Regions from separate parts of the Bradyrhizobium sp. IAR9 genome, predicted to be linked through region 3. Evidence: predicted binding sites of a transcription regulator. Region 3 holds the regulator's gene; each other region holds the start of a gene.
What was found. Region 3 encodes LexA, which represses DNA repair genes until DNA is damaged. Its sites were predicted from a motif close to TGTTCNNNNTGTGTTCNG; they were not measured.

Region 1: a site for LexA is predicted at 2,280-2,297, ahead of uvrA (excinuclease ABC subunit UvrA). Genes of this name have one in related genera too.
Region 2: a site for LexA is predicted at 2,947-2,964, ahead of GGD67_RS20110 (DUF3072 domain-containing protein). Genes of this name have one in related genera too.

What each region holds. Positions count from the first base shown of each region.
Region 1 is NZ_JACBZW010000010.1:177,908-184,433, reverse strand. Features, by position in the region: gene GGD67_RS25345 (outer membrane protein) at 1-225, shown strand, start outside; gene GGD67_RS25340 (outer membrane protein) at 461-1,135, shown strand; gene GGD67_RS25335 (outer membrane protein) at 1,358-2,104, shown strand; gene uvrA (excinuclease ABC subunit UvrA) at 2,393-5,368, shown strand; gene GGD67_RS25325 (DinB family protein) at 5,449-6,012, shown strand; gene GGD67_RS25320 (HAD family hydrolase) at 6,058-6,526, shown strand, end outside.
Region 2 is NZ_JACBZW010000007.1:149,839-156,364, forward strand. Features, by position in the region: gene GGD67_RS20095 (Do family serine endopeptidase) at 166-1,701, shown strand; gene GGD67_RS20100 (hypothetical protein) at 1,973-2,335, shown strand; gene GGD67_RS20105 (DUF6496 domain-containing protein) at 2,348-2,635, opposite strand; gene GGD67_RS20110 (DUF3072 domain-containing protein) at 2,716-2,910, opposite strand; gene GGD67_RS20115 (hypothetical protein) at 3,026-3,247, shown strand; gene GGD67_RS20120 (hypothetical protein) at 3,265-3,471, shown strand; gene GGD67_RS20125 (hypothetical protein) at 3,565-3,813, opposite strand; gene GGD67_RS20130 (hypothetical protein) at 3,908-4,165, opposite strand; gene GGD67_RS20135 (hypothetical protein) at 4,308-4,529, shown strand; gene GGD67_RS20140 (HWE histidine kinase domain-containing protein) at 4,627-6,114, opposite strand; gene GGD67_RS20145 (HAMP domain-containing protein) at 6,128-6,526, opposite strand, start outside.
Region 3 is NZ_JACBZW010000010.1:16,936-23,461, reverse strand. Features, by position in the region: gene GGD67_RS24550 (alpha-hydroxy acid oxidase) at 146-1,279, shown strand; gene GGD67_RS24545 (HAD family phosphatase) at 1,288-1,917, shown strand; gene GGD67_RS24540 (hypothetical protein) at 2,086-2,292, shown strand; gene GGD67_RS24535 (hypothetical protein) at 2,296-2,466, shown strand; gene glp (gephyrin-like molybdotransferase Glp) at 2,515-3,726, shown strand; gene lexA (transcriptional repressor LexA) at 3,902-4,603, shown strand; gene GGD67_RS24520 (hypothetical protein) at 5,137-5,571, shown strand; gene GGD67_RS24515 (GAF domain-containing protein) at 5,790-6,526, shown strand, end outside.

The DNA of each region.
Region 1 (6,526 bases), 160 kb from region 3:
AACAACACCCGCTGGGGTTGGACCGTCGGCGCCGGCGCGGAATACATGTTCGCTCCGAACTGGTCGGCCAAGGTCGAATACAACTATATCGACTTCGGCAAGAGCACGATTCAGTATAGCCCCGTCGTGACCAACCGGTCCGAGTGGACCGATACCGTCCACACGGTCAAGGCAGGCGTGAACTATCACTTCAACTGGGGTGCGCAGGGCGTCGCGCGGTACTGATATCCCTCTGACATCATTGACGTCTAAGGCCGGCCTCGCGCCGGCCTTTTTCGTTTGGCGAGACATGAACGGGGGGCAATAAGTCAGTAACCATCACCTTTTCGACTGCTGTGGCTTTTCGGAGACACAACTTGCGGCTTTAGTGGTGTAAGCACGGCATTAGTTGGGCCGTTGAGTCCGCTGCCCTTCCGGTCAGGAAGGCAACAACAGAAACTGGGACTGGGATTAGTTGAAAATGAAGAAGGTTTTGTTGGCTTCGGCCTGTTTGTTCGCTCTCGCTGCGCCCGCTTCGGCGGCCGACCTCGCAGCCCGCCCCTACACCAAGGCTCCGATCGCTCCGGCGGCTGCCGTCTACAACTGGACCGGCTTCTATCTCGGTATCGTCGGTGGCGGCGCCTGGGAAAACGCTTCCGGCGACCCGAAGATGAAGGGTGGCTTCGTCGGCGGCACCGCCGGCTACAACTGGCAGGCCGGCAACGTCGTGTTCGGCATCGAGGCCGACGGTTCCTGGGCTGACGTCAGCGCCTCGGCGACTGCTCTCGGCATCACCGTGTCGTCCAAGACCGACGCGCTCGGCACCGTCCGCGGCCGCATCGGCTGGGCCGTCAACAACGTGCTGTTCTACGGCACCGGTGGTTACGCCTGGATCGACAACAAGGTCAGCGTCAGCGCGCTCGGCGTGACTGTCTCCGACAGCAAGTTCCACTCGGGCTGGACCGTCGGCGCCGGCGTCGAGGCGTTCTTCGCTCCGCAGTGGTCGGTCAAGGGCGAGTACCTCTATCGCAGCCTCGGCGGCGAGACCTACTTCTCCGGTCTCGGCGCTCCGGTCACCACCGGCACGCTCAACTTCCACACCGTGCAGGTCGGCGTGAACTATCACTTCGGCGCCCCGGTTGTTGCCAAGTACTAAGCTACACTTCAACGCCTCGCGTTACGAAAGGCCGGCCTCGCGCCGGCCTTTTTGTTTTTTGCGCGCCAACCGACTCGCTCGCGTTTTCGCAGAGATGTGGCCCCCGGGTGACACAACCTTTGGCTTTAATGGTGTAAAGCAATGACATTAGTCGGGTCATCGGTCCGCTGGCTCTTCCGCTTTTCGGAGGTCCAGAAAGAGAAACGGAACTGGGGAATGGATATGAAGAAGCTTTTGCTGGCTTCGGCCAGCTTGTTCGCACTTAGCGCGTTGGCACCCGCCTCGGCGGCCGATTTGGCGGCCCGCCCCTACACCAAGGCTCCGGTCGCGCCGATCGCGATGTACAATTGGAGCGGTTTCTACATCGGTATCAACGGCGGCGGCGCCTCGAGCCGCAACTGCTGGGACGTCAACAATATCTTCGGCATTGCCGGTCCGGACACGGCTGAAGGCTGTCACAATGCGACCGGCGGCGTCGTCGGCGGCCAGGTCGGCTACCGCTGGCAGTCGGCCAATTGGGTGTTCGGCCTCGAAGCTCAGGGCGACTGGGCCAACCTGAAGGGCTCGAATACGAGCTTGGTGCTTGGCCCGCTGGTCAACCAGACCAAGATCGACGCAATTGGCCTGTTCACCGGCCAGGTCGGCTATGCCTGGAACAACGTGCTCTGGTACGTGAAGGGTGGCGCGGCCGTCACGCACGCCAAATATAACGGTCTGCTGGGTGGCGTCGTTCTCGACAGCGCGAGCGAGACCCGCTGGGGTGGCGCGGTCGGCACCGGCATCGAATTCGGCTTCGCACCGAACTGGTCTGTTGCGATCGAATACGACCATCTGTTCATGGGCAAGCGCAACAACTCGTTCACGATCCTCGGCGTCAACGACCGCATCGACCGGATCAAGCAGGACGTCGACATGGGCACCGTCCGCCTCAACTACACCTTCGGCGGCCCCGTGGTCGCCCGGTATTGATCTGAAGTCCTGATCGCTACCGACGTCCCTTCGTCACGAAAGGCCGGCCTTGCGCCGGCCTTTTTGTTTTTGCGAGCACGCTAGTCGCGCAGTTCCGCAACGCTCCTGCTGCCAGATGCCGCCAGCGCGCCAACATTCCGTTGACGATTCGCAAGTCCCACTGGAAATCCGTCTCCGTTCTTCCTACGTTCGCTGACAACCCCATCGGCGCCGATCCCGGTTCCGGGCGAGCGCGCCTTTTTTATTGGCGCGGTCGCGCACCCATGGGATTCCTTGAGGGCAACTCGGATGGATGAAGTGATCAAGGCGAAGCGCCAACAACAGAACGCGGGCTCCAGCCTGCGCGCAATTACGATCCGTGGCGCGCGCGAGCACAACCTCAAGAACATCGACGTCGAGATTCCCCGCGACAAGCTGGTGGTGTTCACCGGTCTCTCCGGCTCCGGCAAATCCTCGCTCGCCTTCGACACGATCTATGCCGAGGGCCAGCGCCGCTACGTCGAATCGCTGTCGGCCTATGCGCGCCAGTTCCTCGAGATGATGCAGAAGCCTGATGTCGACCAGATCGACGGCCTGTCGCCGGCGATCTCGATCGAGCAGAAGACGACGTCGAAGAACCCGCGCTCCACCGTCGGCACCGTGACCGAGATCTATGACTACATGCGCCTGCTCTGGGCGCGCGTCGGCGTGCCCTATTCGCCGGCGACCGGCCTGCCGATCGAGAGCCAGACCGTCTCGCAGATGGTCGACCGCGTGCTGGCGCTGCCCGAGGGCACCCGCCTCTATCTGCTCGCGCCCGTCGTGCGCGGCCGCAAGGGCGAGTACCGCAAGGAGCTCGCCGAATGGCTCAAGAAGGGCTTTCAGCGCGTCAAGATCGACGGCACTTTCCATGAGCTCGCCGAGGCGCCGACGCTCGACAAGAAATTCCCGCACGACATCGACGTCGTCGTCGACCGTATCGTGGTGCGCGCCGACATCGGCCAGCGCCTCGCCGAGAGCTTTGAGACCGCGCTGAAGCTCGCCGAGGGCCTTGCCGTCGTCGAGTTCGCCGACGCACCCGCGGCCGCGCCCGCGGAAGAGAAAAAGAAGACGGCGAAGATCCACGACAAGAGCGGCCCCGAGCGCATCCTGTTCTCGGAAAAGTTCGCCTGCCCGGTCTCCGGCTTCACCATCCCCGAGGTCGAGCCGCGCCTGTTCTCGTTCAACAACCCCTACGGCGCGTGTCCGGCCTGCGGCGGCCTCGGCGTCGAGCAGCATGTCGACGAAGACCTCGTCATCCCCGACAAGGAGCTCGCGATCGGCAAGGGCGCGATTGCGCCCTGGGCCAAGTCGTCGTCGCCCTATTACGTGCAGACGCTGACCGCGCTCGGCAAGCACTACAAGTTCACGCTGACCACCAAGTGGAAGGACCTGGCCAAGAAGACGCAGAACGCCATCCTCCACGGCTCCGGCGAGGACGAGATCAAGTTCTCCTACGAGGACGGGGTGCGCTCCTACGACACCAAGAAGCCGTTCGAGGGCGTCATCACCAACATCAACCGCCGCTATCGCGAGACCGAGAGCGAGTGGGCGCGCGAGGAGCTGGCGAAGTATTTCCACGACGTGCCCTGCGAGGGCTGCAAGGGCTTTCGGCTCAAGCCCGAGGCGCTCTGCGTCAAGATCGGCGGCAAGCATATCGGCGAGATTTCCGAGCTGTCCGTGAAGGGCGCCGGTGCATGGTTCGAGACCGTGCCGGAGGCGCTGAACGCGCAGCAGAACGAGATCGCCGGCCGCATCCTGAAGGAAATCCGCGAGCGCCTGACCTTCCTGCTCGACGTCGGCCTCAACTACCTCACGCTGTCCCGCTCCTCCGGCACGCTGTCCGGCGGCGAGAGCCAGCGCATCCGCCTGGCCTCGCAGATCGGCTCGGGCCTGACCGGTGTGCTCTACGTGCTGGACGAGCCCTCGATCGGCCTGCACCAGCGCGACAACGCGCGCCTGCTCGACACCCTCAAGCGGCTGCGCGACCTCGGCAACACCGTGATCGTGGTCGAGCATGACGAGGACGCCATTCTGCTCGCCGACCACGTCCTCGACATCGGCCCCGGCGCCGGCATGCATGGCGGCAACATCATTGCCGAAGGCACGCCCGCCGAGATCATGCGCAACCCGAAATCGCTGACCGGCAAGTACCTGACCGGCGAGCTCGAGGTCGAGGTGCCGGAGCGGCGCCCGCCGAACCACCGCCGCACCATCAAGGTGGTCAACGCGCGCGGCAACAATCTCAAGAACGTCACCGCCGAAATTCCGCTCGGCCTGTTCACCGCCGTCACCGGCGTGTCCGGCGGCGGCAAGTCGACGCTGCTGATCGACACGCTCTACAAGTCCATCGCCCGCAAGCTGAACAATGCCAGCGAGGGCGCCGCCCCGCATGACCGCATCGAGGGCCTCGAGCACATCGACAAGATCATCGATATCGACCAGTCGCCGATCGGCCGCACCCCGCGCTCGAACCCTGCAACCTATACCGGCGCCTTTACGCCGATCCGCGAATGGTTCGCCGGCCTGCCCGAGTCCAAGGCGCGCGGCTACGAGCCCGGCCGCTTCTCCTTCAACGTCAAGGGCGGCCGCTGCGAGGCCTGCCAGGGCGACGGCGTCATCAAGATCGAGATGCACTTCCTGCCCGACGTCTACGTCACCTGCGACGTCTGCAAGGGCAAGCGCTACAACCGCGAGACGCTCGAAGTCCTGTTCAAGGGCAAGTCAATCGCCGACGTGCTCGACATGACCGTCGAGGAAGCCGCCGAGTTCTTCAAGGCGGTGCCGCGCGTGCGCGAGACTTTTCAAACCTTGCACCGCGTCGGTCTCGATTACATTCACGTGGGCCAACAGGCGACAACACTCTCGGGCGGTGAAGCGCAACGCGTCAAATTGGCAAAAGAGCTGTCCAAGCGCGCCACCGGCCGCACGCTCTACATCCTGGACGAGCCGACCACCGGCCTGCATTTCCACGACGTCAAGAAGCTCCTGGAGGTGCTGCACGAGCTGGTCGCGCAGGGCAACACGGTCGTCGTCATCGAGCACAATCTCGAAGTCATCAAGACCGCCGACTGGGTCATCGACCTCGGCCCCGAAGGCGGCGACGGCGGCGGCGAGATCGTCGCCTGGGGCCCGCCGGAAGACATCGCCAAGGCGCCGCGGAGCTACACCGGCAAATTCCTGGAGCCGGTGCTGAAGAAGGCACGGAAGCCGAAGCGAAGGAGCACGAGCGAGGCGGCGGAGTAGCAGCTTTGCATTGAAGCCGCAGCGCTGTAGGGCGGATTAGCGTAGCGTAATCCGCCACTATCCGATCGGGACGAACCAACATGTCCGCTGGACTCGTGCAGACCTATCGCGCCTTCGCCCACAACAATGCCTGGGCCAACCATCGGCTGCTCTCGGCTTGCGCCGCGCTGTCCCAGGTTGAATTCGAAGCCCACCGCACCGGCTTCTTTCCGAGCCTGCAGCGCACCCTGAACCACATCCATGTCATCGATCTCTTCTATATCGATGCGCTGGAGGGTGGCTGGCTCGGACCGGCGGCCTGGAAAAACGAGGTGCCGTACCCTTCCCTTGCCGCGCTGAAGCCCGCTCAAGCCGCGCTCGACAAGCGGCTGATCGCCATCTGCGATACGCTGACGCCCGCACGACTCGATGACATCGTGAAGATCAATCGCGACACGCAGGTGCAAACCGAGCGCCGCGACCGGCTCCTGATGCATCTCTTCCAGCATCAGATCCATCATCGCGGTCAGGCGCACGCCATGCTGTCCGAGACAGCCGTCGCCCCGCCTCAGCTCGACGAGTTCTTCGCCGAGGGCGAAGCCCCGCTCCGGGCCGCCGAGTTCGCTGCGTTGGGCTGGACCGAAGACACCGTGTGGAAATTCTAGTTCAATCGCCGGATGGACGAAGCGACATCCGGAGCCTTTCCTCACATGCCCTACGCCCTCGCCATCTTCGATCTCGACGGCACGCTGGCCGACAGCTTTCCGTGGTTCCTGCGCACCGTCAACGACATCGCCGACCGCTTCGGCTTTCGCCGCGTGCGGGATGAGGACGTCGAGGGGCTGCGGCATGCTTCGACGCGGGAGATCCTCAGCCGCCTCGAAGTGCCGCTGTGGAAGCTACCGACAATCGCGCGGCATGCGCGGCGGCTGAAGGCGGAGGCAACTGGCGAGATCTCGCTGTTTGCGGGCATCGAGGCGATGCTGCGGACGCTGGCGGACAGCGGCGTGCAGCTCGCGCTGGTGACGTCCGACAGCGAGGCCAATGCGCGCGAAAAACTCGGCGAGGCAGCCGCGCTGTTTTCGCATTTCGACTGCTCGGCTTCGCTGTTCGGCAAGCCCGCGAAATTCCGCCGCGTCATCCGCCGCGCCGGCGTGGAGCCGGGCCAGGTCATCGCGA
Region 2 (6,526 bases), on a different contig from region 3:
CCGCCGGAAGGGCCCGCGTTGAGCTGCATCAAATGCGCACGGGAGGACTTCCGCTGGGGCGCGCGCATTGTTTGCCAAGATTTAATCGGATGGACGGGACGTCGTAAGGTGACGATGGCCATGTTGGAGGCAAGGCGACACCTTATCCAACATGGACATTTCGACATGAACGATCGCGTCAATTCCGACACCACGACGTCCCGCAGGATCTTGAGGCCGCGCCGGCTTGCGCTGCTTGGCACCGTGGCCGCGCTCGGCGTGGCCGTGCTGGCGGCTGCTCCCGGCTCGTCGCCGTTCGGTCCGAGCTCCTTCATTACCCCGGCCCAGGCCGCCGAATCCGCCGCGACGCCGCCTGGCTTCGGTGACCTGGTCAGCAAGGTCAAACCTGCCGTCATCTCGGTGCGGGTCAAGATCGACCAGGACAACGACAAGAGCGCGATGCTGCAGCAGAACCGGATGGATCAGGACGAGGACACCCCGTTCGACCAGTTCTCGCGGCAGTTCGGCTTCCGCGGCCCGGGCGGCATGAACGGCATGCCGCGCCAGCGCCATCAGATGATCACGGGCGAAGGCTCCGGCTTCTTCATCTCCGCCGACGGCTATGCCGTGACCAACAACCACGTCGTCGACCATGCCGAGTCGGTGCAGGTGACCATGGATGACGGCACGAGCTACACCGCCAAGGTCGTCGGCACCGATCCGAAGACCGATCTCGCGCTGATCAAGGTCGACGGCAAGAAGGATTTTCCGTTCGTCAAATTCTCCGACCAGAAGCCGCGCATCGGCGACTGGGTGGTCGCGGTCGGCAATCCCTTCGGCCTCGGCGGCACCGTGACTGCCGGCATCGTCTCGGCCAGCGGCCGTGACATCGGCAACGGCCCCTATGACGACTTCATCCAGATCGATGCGCCCATCAACAAGGGCAATTCCGGCGGCCCGGCCTTCGACATGAACGGCAACGTGATCGGCGTGAACACTGCGATCTTCTCGCCCTCCGGCGGTTCGGTCGGCATCGGCTTCGACATTCCGGCCTCGACCGCAAAGCTCGTCGTCGCGCAGCTGAAGGACAAGGGCGCGGTGACCCGTGGCTGGCTCGGCGTGCAAGTGCAGCCGGTTACCGCCGAGATTGCCGACAGCCTCGGCCTGAAGGAGGCGCGCGGTGCGATCGTCGACAATCCCCAGGATGGCAGCCCGGCGGCGAAGGCCGGCATCGAGGCGGGTGACGTCATCACCGCCGTCAACGGCACCGCGATCAGGGATTCCCGCGACCTCGCCCGCACGATCGCGACCCTTGCGCCTGGCAGCTCAGTGAAGCTCGACGTCTTCCACAAAGGCGACAGCAAGACGGTGACGCTCGCGCTCGGCGAACTGCCGAACGAAAGGCAGGCCAAGGCCGATGTTGGCAAGGACCAGCCGGGCCCCGGCACGCCGCGCCTCGGTCTTGCTTTGGCTCCGGCCGGTGACGTCCAGGGCGCTGGCCAGAAGGGCGTTGTCGTCACCGAAGTCGATCCGCAAGGGCCTGCGGCGCAGCGCGGCATCCAGACTGGCGACGTCATCCTCAATGTCGGCGGCAAGGCCGTCGCCAATGTCGGCGACGTCCGTTCCGAGCTGGCGCAGGCCAAATCGTCCGGCAAGCGTAGCGTGCTGTTGCAGGTCAGAGGCGCACAGGCGACCCGCTTCGTCGCGGTCCCACTCGCCTGAGGCGAACCTCGATCGGCATAGATCAAGAAAGGCGGCCCTCGTGGCCGCCTTTTCCGTTCGGCTTCAGGACTGCCGGGAAGCGATCGATAACATTCTCGTTAACGGCAGCGACGATGACGCGGTTCGTCCGAAAAAGCCGTGTTCGCTCATCAAAGTTCCGAACCGTGCAGGTCGCCGGTGGCAACGATGCCACCGGGACGCAAGCGTGGAACTTCGAACTTGCCGCCGGCTTCTGGAACTGGCCGCTGGTTCGCATTTGATCGGTGCCGACATGGATCGATTGAAGCTCTCGCTGAGGAGTGCGCTGCTCGTGGCGCCATTCGTGCTGTGGGGCGGAGACGCTCTCGGGCGGGACGACGGCCGCTACGCGGATTCACCCCTGAAGCCCTGGTTCGACAGTTTGCGCAGCCACCTTGGTCCGTGCTGCTCGGATGCGGATGGCTTTGCCGTCGCCGATCCCGACTGGGAGTCGCATAACGGGCATTATCGCGTGCGTCTCGACGGCGAGTGGATCGAGGTGCCGGACGAAGCCGTCATCACCGAGCCGAACCGGGCCGGCCGCACCATGGTGTGGCCGGTGAAGACCGCGTTCGGGGTTTCGATCCGCTGCTTCATGCCGGGCAGCATGATCTGACGCGGGCCACCGTCAGCGCTTGCTGGATTTGCGCTTCGACGATTTCTTGCTTGTCTTCTTCGTCGTCCTCTTCTTCGACGTCTTCTTGGAAGTCTTCTTGGCAGCCTTCTTCGGGACCTTCTTGCCCTTCTTGCGTGCCTTCGACAGTCCGATCGCGATCGCCTGCTTGCGGCTCTTCACGCGTCCGCCTCGGCCTTTGCGACCGCTCTTTGCCGTGCCCTTCTTGTAGCGTCGCATCTCGCTTTCGACATCGCTGCCGGAGCTGCGCGAGTAGCGGCGTTTCTTTGCCTTGCGTGCCATGCATGTTCTCCCTTGGCCGGGGAGAACCATTCGACACGGGCATGGTTCCCGAAGGACGCGGACAGCGTTCCAGGCGCAGCCTAGAAGGAATTCGCCAGCTCGATCTCGGCTTCCAGCACCTGGATGCGACGTGCGGCCTCGCTGAAGGACAGATCGCGCGCATATTGTGCGGGCTGATACGCTTCTTCACTCAGCCGTTTCAGCCTGAGCCCCTGCGTCCGTGTCATCTGCTCGGCGAGGAAAACCCTGGCGTCGTATTTGCCTTGAACCTGCATGTCGCTTCTCCGCTCTGAAATCGCGACTTGACTATATGTTCTTATTTTGTTCTAACAAGCCATGGACAACAGAATTAATGAAATTCGACGTAAAATCAGCGCCTTGAGGGTTGAGATGGCCGGCGTCGAGGCCTCCGTGCGCGATCTCATCAACGGCGACCGCAATTGCGTCCAGCAGGCCTTGGCGCAGATGGATTTGCGCCGGAAGGTCAATTTGCTGATCGGCGAATGGAAGGCTGCTGGCGGCGGCGATGTCCTGCCTGACGTTCGCGACCGGGTGCGCCTTCGTCTCGTGAAGACAGTCGTTAGTCCCGAGCGCGCGAGCACGCGGCGCTGAACCTTTTGGGGGGCGCCATGGAGGAAGACCCGGACACTTACCGGATCTTGAGGTTGCGCGCCGAGATTCTCGAATTGGGCTCGGCCATCCGGCAATTGCAGCGTGCGGGGCTCGACGATGCTGCGGCCCAACTTCTGATCGGACGCAAGCGGGCGCAGCTCGAACAACTCGTGAAGACGAATGCTGCGAACCGCGCGCTCAACTCTGAAACGCGTCGCCCGTAATGAGCTGACGCGGGCGCTCGACGATGTTGGCTCAAGAAACAAGAAAAAAGCCCCGCGTCGCGGCGGGGCTTTTGATGTCGTGTCGGCCTGAGCTCACTTGGTATTGCTCATGCCCTTGCTGCTCTGGTTCGTCATGGTGCCGCCCTGGTCCGAGCCGGGACCGGAGCCGCCCTGGCCGGAAGGATCCGCGCCCTTCGAGGCCTTGGTGTTGGCGCCCGTGGTCTGCGAGGACGACATCGATGATCCGTGTTTCGCCTTGTGCGACTTGGCCTGTGCGGCGAGCGGCGCGGCGGCGAGGCCGGTGGCCAACATTGCGGTGAGAACGAGCTTGGCCGTTGTCATGCGGGGAACTCCCTGAGTTAAATTGACGCAGGCAGCCAACCTCCATTTGCCGAAGGAGTTCCCGACAAACGCATCTGCCGCGCGCACGCGCGCTTCAAGATTGCTTGTCCTCAGCGAGGATGAACACGACGCCGGTGAGTGTCGCGCCGATCGCGAACGTCGTCACCAATGTGAGGGCGAAGACGATTACGGCCTGGCTTCCGCCGTGATCGAGCAGCCTGGCGACGGCGGGATTGGACAGGATCAGCGCGAGACTGAAGGCGAGGCCGAGGGCTGCGCCCATCATCGCATGCGTCATCAGCTTGATGAGGCCGGTGGGAGAGATCAGGTCCGACGACTTTTTTGCGCGCATGGGAACTGCATCCCGAACTGACATGCAAACGCGGACGATATTCACCGGTTCCAAACGCATGAAGGAATTGTCATCACCGGCTTCATCCGACGTTCATGCCGGGCCTGCGAGGATAAGCGTCGGCAAAACGGGAACATTCGATATGGGTAAGGTAGTCTTTCTTTACCGCTCGCTGGCCTATCGCAACGCGGCTGCGGACATGCTGAGCAAGGCCCGCAAACTGCCGCGCGGCGCGGAGCGAAGTGCGGCCCGCCGCTACGCGAGGGCGCTACGCGATCTCGCTCAGACGGAAGCCTGGCTCGAAGGCCGCCTTGCCGAGGAAGCGCGGCCGGCGCGGCAAACCAGGATGGCGGCGTCGGGCTAAAGCATGATCCGGAAAAGTGCGCAGCGGTTTTCCGAAAAGATCATGCTCGAATAACGACCCAAAGCGCGATGACGATTCATCCTGATCGCATCGCGCTTCAGCCCGAGGCGCGTTGCAATTCGGCGGAGCCGGGGGCGTCGAATTTTCCGGGTGCGGTCGTCGCCGTCTTGCGTGTCAGCGGCACCTCGAGGCGGCACAACAGTCCTTCGGCTCGCCAATCGAATTGCGCCTGTCCACCGAGCTGGGACTCGACGCTCGCAAGCAGGCTCCGCGTGCCGAAGCCGCGAGATTTCGGGGTCATGACGAGCGGACCGCCGGACTCTTCCCACCTCAGCGTCAGCAGCTGGTCCTCGACCTGCCAGCCGATCATGAGCCGTCCCGACCTGGTCGAGAGTGCGCCATACTTGGCCGAGTTGGTGAAGAGCTCGTGCAACGCGAGCGCCAGCGTCTGAGCCGTCGCCGGCACCAACTGGACCTCCGGACCCGCCAATACGATCTGGCCGCCGAGCGAATAGGGCGCAAGCTCCTCGTCGATCAGCTTGGAGAGCTCCGCGCCCTGCCAGCTCGACAGCGACAGGATGGTGTGCACGCGCGCCAGCGCATTGATGCGTCCCTCGACGGCATTGACATAGGCCTTGACCTCGTCGGCACGGGTGAGGCGCACGATGGACTGCGCCAGCGCCAGCGCATTCTTGGCGCGATGATCGACTTCCCGCGCCAGCAGATTCTGCCGTTCCTCGGCTCGCTTGCGTTCGGTGATGTCCACGGTGACACCGCTCACGCGCACGACACGACCGCTGTCGTCGACCGTCGCGGCCGCCGTGCCGACGCACCAGCGCACCTCACCGTCGGGCCGCACAATGCGAAACTCGGTCTCATAGGCCCGCGTGCCCTTGTTGAACTCGGCGATCGCCTTGCGCAACTGATCGACGTCGTCGGGATGCAACAGCGCCTGAACGTTGGCCGGATTGACCTCGAAGCTCTCCGGGCCGACGCCAAAGATGCGATACTGCCCTTCGTCCCACATCCAGTCGCCGCTGATCCAGTCCCAATCCCAGGAACCCATCTTGCCGGCGGCGATCGCCATGCTGCGCCGCTGCTCGCTTTCGCGCAGCTTCGCGGTGGAGTTCTCCAGTTCCGCGGTGCGCGCGCGGACGCGGTCCTCGAGCTCCTGGTTCAGCCGTTCCAGCTCGCGGGTCTTGCGGTACAGCTCGGCAAACACCTTGATCTTGGCGCGCAGCACCTCCGGCACGACCGGGACCGGCACGTAGTCGACCGCGCCCATCTCGTAGCCGCGCAACCGGTCGATGTCGCTGACCTGGATGGCGGAGATGAAGATCATCGCGGTCTTCTGGAAGCGCGGATGCTCGCGGATCATCGCGGCGAGCTCGAAGCCGTCGAGCTCGGGCATGCAGACGTCGACCAGGATCACCGCGATCTCGGTCTTGAGCAGCACCTCCAGCGCCTCGCGTCCAGACGAAGCGATCACGAGGTTCTCGCCGAGTTCCTTCAGGATCACCTCATAGGCGAGCAGCTTGGCCGGCTGGTCGTCGACGAGCAGGATGTTGACCTTTTCGTGGTCCATTCGCGGGCCCAACTCAGCGGTGCAGCCACATGCGGATCGCAAGCAGCAATTGATCGGTGTTGACGGGTTTGGCGAGGTAATCGGACGCGCCGGCTTCAAGGCACTTTTCCCGGTCACCCTTCATCGCCTTGGCGGTCAGCGCGATGATCGGAAGGCGGGCGAAGGCCGGGTTTTCGCGAATGACGCCGATGGTCTGGTAGCCATCCATCTGCGGCATCATGATGTCCATCAGAACGATGGCGATCTCCGGATTGGATTCGACCAGGGTGACGGCTTCACTGCCGGTCGTGGCGGTCAGCACCTTCATGCCGCGCCGTTCCAGCACGCTCGACAGCGCGAAGATGTTGCGGGCGTCGTCGTCGACGAGAAGCGCGGTCTTGCCGATCAAATCCTCGTCGGAACTGTTCAGCTT
Region 3 (6,526 bases):
GCAGGACTGGCCCGCCCCCAAAGGTACCTAAAGGGGCAATCGGTGCGCCCGTCCACGCCGCGCAGCCATGCCATTTTAGGATGGTTTTGGAACGCTGGACGGGTTAGGCGATGACACAAGGCTTCAAATTCTCGGGAGGATAACAATGAACGAAGCACCCCGGATCCGGCCGGAACGGAACGTCGAGCTCGGCGCCAGCAACGAGCCGTTCCAAAACCTGCACGAATTCATTCGGAAAGCGCGGGCCAACCTCAACCAGAACGCCTGGGACTACATCGTGGGCGCCGCCGAGACCGAAACCACGATGCGCCGCAACCGCATGGCGCTGGACGAGATCGCCTTCCGCCCGCGCGTGCTGCGCGACGTCCGCAAGGTCGACGGCTCGGTTCAGCAGTTCGGCCGCAGGATGCGCCTGCCGGTGGTGCTCGCCCCCGTCGGCGCGCTCGAGATCTTCGATCCGGATGGCGCGGCGAGCGTCGCGCGCGCTGCCGGCACCTTCGGTGCAGCGCACATGCTGAGCTCGGTGTCCGAGCCCGGCCTGGAGCAGACCGCCGAAGCCGCACCCGATGCGCTGCGGCTCTATCAGCTCTATGTCCGCGGCGACGACGCCTTTGTCGCCGATGTCGTCAGCCGGGCCGAGAAGAGCGCCTATGCCGCCTTCTGCCTGACCGTCGATACCGCCCATTACAGCCGTCGTGAGCGTGACATCGCCAAGCGCTACGTTCGCGAAAGCCGCCTGCGTGCCACCGGCGGCGATTTCCAGAAGGGCCTGGAGTGGCGGACCGTGAAGATGATCAAGGACAAGTTCAGGATTCCGCTGATCCTGAAGGGCATCGCCACCGCCGAGGACGCCCTGATCGCGATCGATCACGGCGTCGAATGGATCTACGTCTCCAACCATGGCGGCCGCCAGCTCGACCACGGCCGCGGCGCCATGCATGTGTTGCCCGAGATCGTCGAGGCCGTGAAGGGCCGCGCCAAGATCATGGTCGACGGCGGTGTCTGTCGCGGCACCGACATCGTCAAGGCGATCGCGGCGGGCGCGGACATGGTCGGGATCGGCCGGCTGCAATGCTGGGCGCTAGCGGCGGCTGGCGAGGCCGGCGTCGCGCGGATGCTGGAGCTGCTGGAGGACGAAGTGCTGCGCTGCCTCGGCCTTTTGGGCGCCACGTCATTTGCCGAGGTCGACAAATCCTGCCTGCATCCGGCGACCGCCACCAACGCGCCGAGCGTGTTCAGCGCATTCCCGCTGTTCGATCACGATCCGTATCGATACTGAGTGAAAGGATGCAAGTGAACTCGCTTTCTCCCGGCAGCGCGGATGCGCTGCTGTTCGATCTCGGGCGCGTGGTGCTCGACATCGACTTCTCCAAGGCGATCGCCTGCTGGGCGGGACATGCCGGCTGCCAGCCCGAGGCCATCGTCGCGCGCTATGTGCGTGACGAGGCTTACCGGCTGCACGAGGTCGGCAAGATCAGCGACGAGGACTATTTCGCCTCGCTGCGTGCTTCGCTCGGTATCGGCATTTCGGACGCCCAGTTCCTGGAAGGCTGGAACGCGATCTTCGCCGGCGAGATGCCTGACATCGCCGAGCTGCTGCCGCGCGCGGCGAAGCAGATGCCGCTCTACGCCTTCTCCAACACCAACCGGCCGCATGTCGACTATTTCTCGAAGGAATACGGCGAACTGCTCGGCCATTTCCGCGCGCTATATCTGTCGTCCAGCATCGGCCTGCGCAAACCGGATGCGGAAGCCTTCGACCATGTCGTCGCCGCCATCGGCGTGCCCGCAGGACGTATCGTTTTCTTCGACGATCTCGCCGAGAATGTTGAAGGCGCGCGGTCGCGCGGGCTGACAGCGGTGCATGTGACGTCGCCGCGCGACGTCGGGAACGCCTTGAAGGCATTGGGCATCTGACGATCTCCGCGCAGCGGGAGACGCCAATGTCGCCAAGTCTTCCGGAACCAATTTTGCCCAAAATGAGGAACCAGAGCGCTTTGTGCATTTTTGTACGGAGTTCCGGGAACGGAATGGCCCCTTACGGACTCTTGAGTCCGTTGGGACTTCTACACCGGACTTATGCACGTGCTGGGCAAAACCTATCTCACCAAGCAAGCCTCTCTCCTGCTTGAATTCGCAAGAACCACCTCGGATTCTGACCTTTCCGCCAAGCTGATCAGCAAGGCCGCCGACCTGAAATCCCAGGCCGATCCGCTGCCCGACAAGGATCAAGGCCCGAAGGCTCCCGACGTCGCGCTGGACGCCGGGCCGGACCGGCCGAGCGGGAGTTGAGCGATGCTGGCCGTGGCGCTCGTCATTCTCGTCCTCGCCATGGCCACCCTCCTGCCGATCGGTCTCGTTCTCTGGATCATGCCAAGCCTGAGCCTGCCTTCCATCCTGGGCTGGAAGCGGCAGGATAAATCCTGCCCGCTCCGCCATTTTGCCTCTGCCCCCGCGCTCGGCTAGAAGACTGTCGGAACATTTCATCCGAACGTGCCGAGCAGGAGTTTCGCCGTGGCCTTGATGCCGGTTTCCGACGCCCTTGCTGCGGTGCTGGCGGGTGCAGAGCCGCTGCCTGCAGAGATGGTTTCACTCGACGAAGCCTACCATCGCGTGCTCGCGCAGGACGTCGCTGCGCGGCGCACCCAGCCGCCCCAGGCGATGTCGGCGATGGACGGCTATGCCGTGCGCGCGGCCGATGCGGCAACAATGGGTTCCACGCTGACAATGATCGGTGAGGTCGCGGCGGGCCGTCCGTTCACGGGAAAGGTCGGCGCCGGCGAAGCCGTGCGGATCTTCACCGGCGGCGTCGTTCCCGACGGCGCGGATGCGGTCGTGATCCAGGAGGACACGATCGCCGAAAGCAAGCACATAACGATCAAGGAAGCCGCGATCGTGGGTCGGCACATCCGCCCCGCCGGCGTCGATTTCCGCGAGGGCGACGTTCTCCTGCGCAAGGGAACCCGTCTGACGGAGCGCGATCTCGCCCTCGCCGCCGGAATGAACCACCCGCAGCTCGCCGTTTGCCGCCGTCCGAAGGTCGCGATTCTCGCCACCGGCGACGAACTGGTGATGCCGGGCTCAACGCCCGGGCACGGCCAGATCGTCTATTCCAACGGCTATGCCCTGCACGCGCTCGCCCGCAGCGAAGGCGCCGAGACCATCGACCTCGGTGTCGCCGCCGATACGCTGGAGGCCACCACCGCCGGCATCCGCCGCGCGCGTGAAAGCGGCGCCGACATCCTGGTCACGACCGGAGGCGCATCGGTCGGCGACCACGATCTGGTCCAGCAGGCGCTCAAGGACGAAGGCATCGCGATGGCGTTCTGGAAGATCGCGATGCGGCCCGGCAAGCCGATGATGCACGGGCGGTTAGGGGCGATGGGCGTCATCGGCCTGCCCGGCAATCCCGTGTCGTCCTACGTCTGCGCCTTCCTGTTCATGGTGCCGCTGATTCGCGCGCTGTCGGGCCGTTCAGTGATTCATCATCATCGCGAGCGCGTCGTGCTGGGCCGCGATCTCGGCGCCAACGACCAGCGCGAGGATTATCTGCGCGCGCGCCTGGAAAAGCGCGACGACGGCGCGCTCGTCGCCCTTCCCGTCAGCCATCAAGACTCCTCTCTGCTTGCGAATCTTGCTGCAGCACAGGTACTTCTCGTGCGCGCACCGTTTGCGCCGAAGGCCGAGGCCGGCAGCCCCTGCGAGGTGCTGCGGCTCCCCGTCTGAACTGCGCCGCCACACGCATTCCGTGAGTTTCGTTCTGTTCACGGTAAATTAAGCAGTTGCGGAACACATATCGAACATATAGTGTCCGTTCATGATTTGTTTCGAGATGTAGCGGCTTATCGCTGAACTCATCGTCTCGGAATCGAACGACATCAACCGGGGGACTTTGTTCGAGATGTTAACGCGCAAACAATACGAGCTTCTGCGGTTCATCAGCGAGCGCTTGAAGGAAAGCGGCGTGCCGCCGTCCTTCGACGAGATGAAGGATGCGCTCGACCTGCGCTCGAAGTCAGGCATCCACCGCCTGATCACCGCGCTCGAGGAGCGCGGCTTCATCCGCCGCCTGCCCAACCGCGCCCGGGCCATCGAAGTGATCAAGCTGCCGGAGCTCCAGGCTGCCGCCGGCAACCGACGCGGCTTCACGCCAAGCGTCATCGAGGGCAATCTCGGCAAGCTACGCGCGAGCTCCAGCCCGTCCGCGGACGAGGGCGAGCGACCCGTTGCGGTGCCCGTGATGGGCCGCATCGCGGCCGGTACTCCGATCGAGGCTTTGCAGACCCGCAGCCACACGATCAGCGTGCCGCCCGACATGCTCGGCTCCGGCGAGCATTACGCGCTCGAAGTGCGCGGTGATTCCATGGTCGAGGCCGGCATCCTCGACGGCGACATGGCGCTGATCCAGCGCAATGAGAGCGCCGATACCGGCGACATCGTGGTGGCACTGATCGACGACGAGGAAGCCACGCTCAAGCGCTTCCGCCGCCGCGGCGCCTCGATCGCGCTGGAGCCCGCCAATGCCGCTTATGAGGTGCGCATCCTGCCGCCGAACCGCGTGAAGATTCAGGGCAAGCTGATCGGGCTTTATCGCAAGTACTGATACCGGAAGTACTCGATACTGAAGTCTTTAGCGCCTCGCGCGCGCCTTCGATCGGCCTCGCCGATCAGAGATTGGAGCGGATGACGGTCCGCTCCGGCTGGATAGTCTTTCTGGTATCGCACAGATTGTCCGGCCCCTCCTCCTTTCGCGACATCCTCGGCAGGCCGCGCGACGCAACATCGCTTCGCGGCCTTTCGAGTTCGAGGGGGGACGGCCCAAATGCGCAGCTCGTTTGAGTGCAGCCGCAGCAACGCTGATCGCAACATCAGCATCGCAAGCCGTTGCCGCGCAAGCGCATCACTCCGCCGGTCGTTGACACGCGCGGTTGTCGAGACGCGGCTGCCAAATGCACGGAAGCCGACTTTGTTCCTAACAAATTCGGAAAAGATGGAAAAGATAATGTGATCGCGGCTCGCGGATCCCAGCCGCAGATTTGCCTACAACCGAGCAGACCGTCACGTGCTTCCACTCTGGTAGGGGCCTGCGCCTCCGAAAGAGGTGCGGGTCGCTATCTCTGCATTGAGGAGCACCCGATGTGTGACTACAGCCTGCATGCCGTCGCGACGCGCCCCGCAGAAGTCGGCGAGACGATCGTTACGACAACATTCCGCGGCACCTCGACGCGCGGCTTCGCCTCCGAAGCCGATCTCTCCGTCGCGGTCTGCCTGCTGCCGGGGACGGAGCTCGCCTTCGCCGACGACGTCCGTTACGACAACCGCTGGATCTGGACGCGCACCGTCAACTCCCGCGTCGGCAAGTTCGGCAAGATCGATCCGCACATTCCCGATCGCCATCATGACGCGATCGAATTCCCGGACGGCAAATCCGTGCTGGTGACGCAACTGGTCGAAGGCCAGCGCGCAACCGTGCTGCAACTGCCGGTGACCCAGCCGATCGGCGAGCGCGAGCACAAGCCGCAGATCATCGCCGACAGTCGCCCGACGGTCACACGACTGCCGATCGGCTGACGCCCTCCGCCCGATAAGCCGAGGGCCAGGATTGAAATGCCGTCGCCGGCCGAGGCCGGCGAGCCCGGTGGGTTTTTGTTTCATGAAATTCGATCGGCGAGCGCCGCCGCCTCGCCTCGTCGCCGCACGAAGTTTGAGCCGTGCTGCCTGAATTTTGAACGTCCGCTCCGCAGCCAAATGACCGATGCTGTCGTGGTTTGAGGCGGCGGACACGCTCGATGAAAACCTTCATTCGCGTCGTTGAACTCTGGGTGCCTGACCGGACGCGCATGCGGCTGGAATTCGGCGGCGGCCTCTACGATGAAGGGCTGTCCGCGTTCAAGGCCGTCAGCGAAGAGCTGCACTTCGGATATGACGAGGGGCTTCCAGGCAAGGCCTGGGCCTGCGGCCATCCCGTCATCCTCACGAAATTCGCCAACTCCTATTTCAAGCGGATCGATCAGGCCGTCGCGGCCGGCCTCACCTGCGGCGTGGCGGTGCCGGTGTTCGCAGGCGAATTCCTGCAAGCCGTGATGGTGCTGTTCTGCGGCGACGACGAGGCGCATGTCGGCGCGATCGAGCTCTGGCACAACGATCCTGATCTCTCCCACGAGATGGGCCTCGTCGACGGCTATTACGGCGCGGCGGACATGTTCGAATTCAACTCCCGCCACACCAGGTTTCCTCGCGGCTTCGGCCTGCCCGGACGCACCTGGAAGGCGGGCCTGCCGCTGATCATCAAGGACCTGCACGACGCCAAGAGCTTCCTGCGCTGGGAGGACGCCGCCAAGGTCGGGATCAATCTGGGGGTCGGCGTACCCTACCGAACCGGCACCGACCAGACCTGGGTTTTGACATTCCTCTCGGCGCAGGCAACGCCGATTGCGCGACGCTTCGAGATCTGGGTCCCGAACGAGGCCCGTTCGGCACTGGTCTTTCGCGCCGGCGATTGCAGCGCGCAGACCGACCTTGCCGC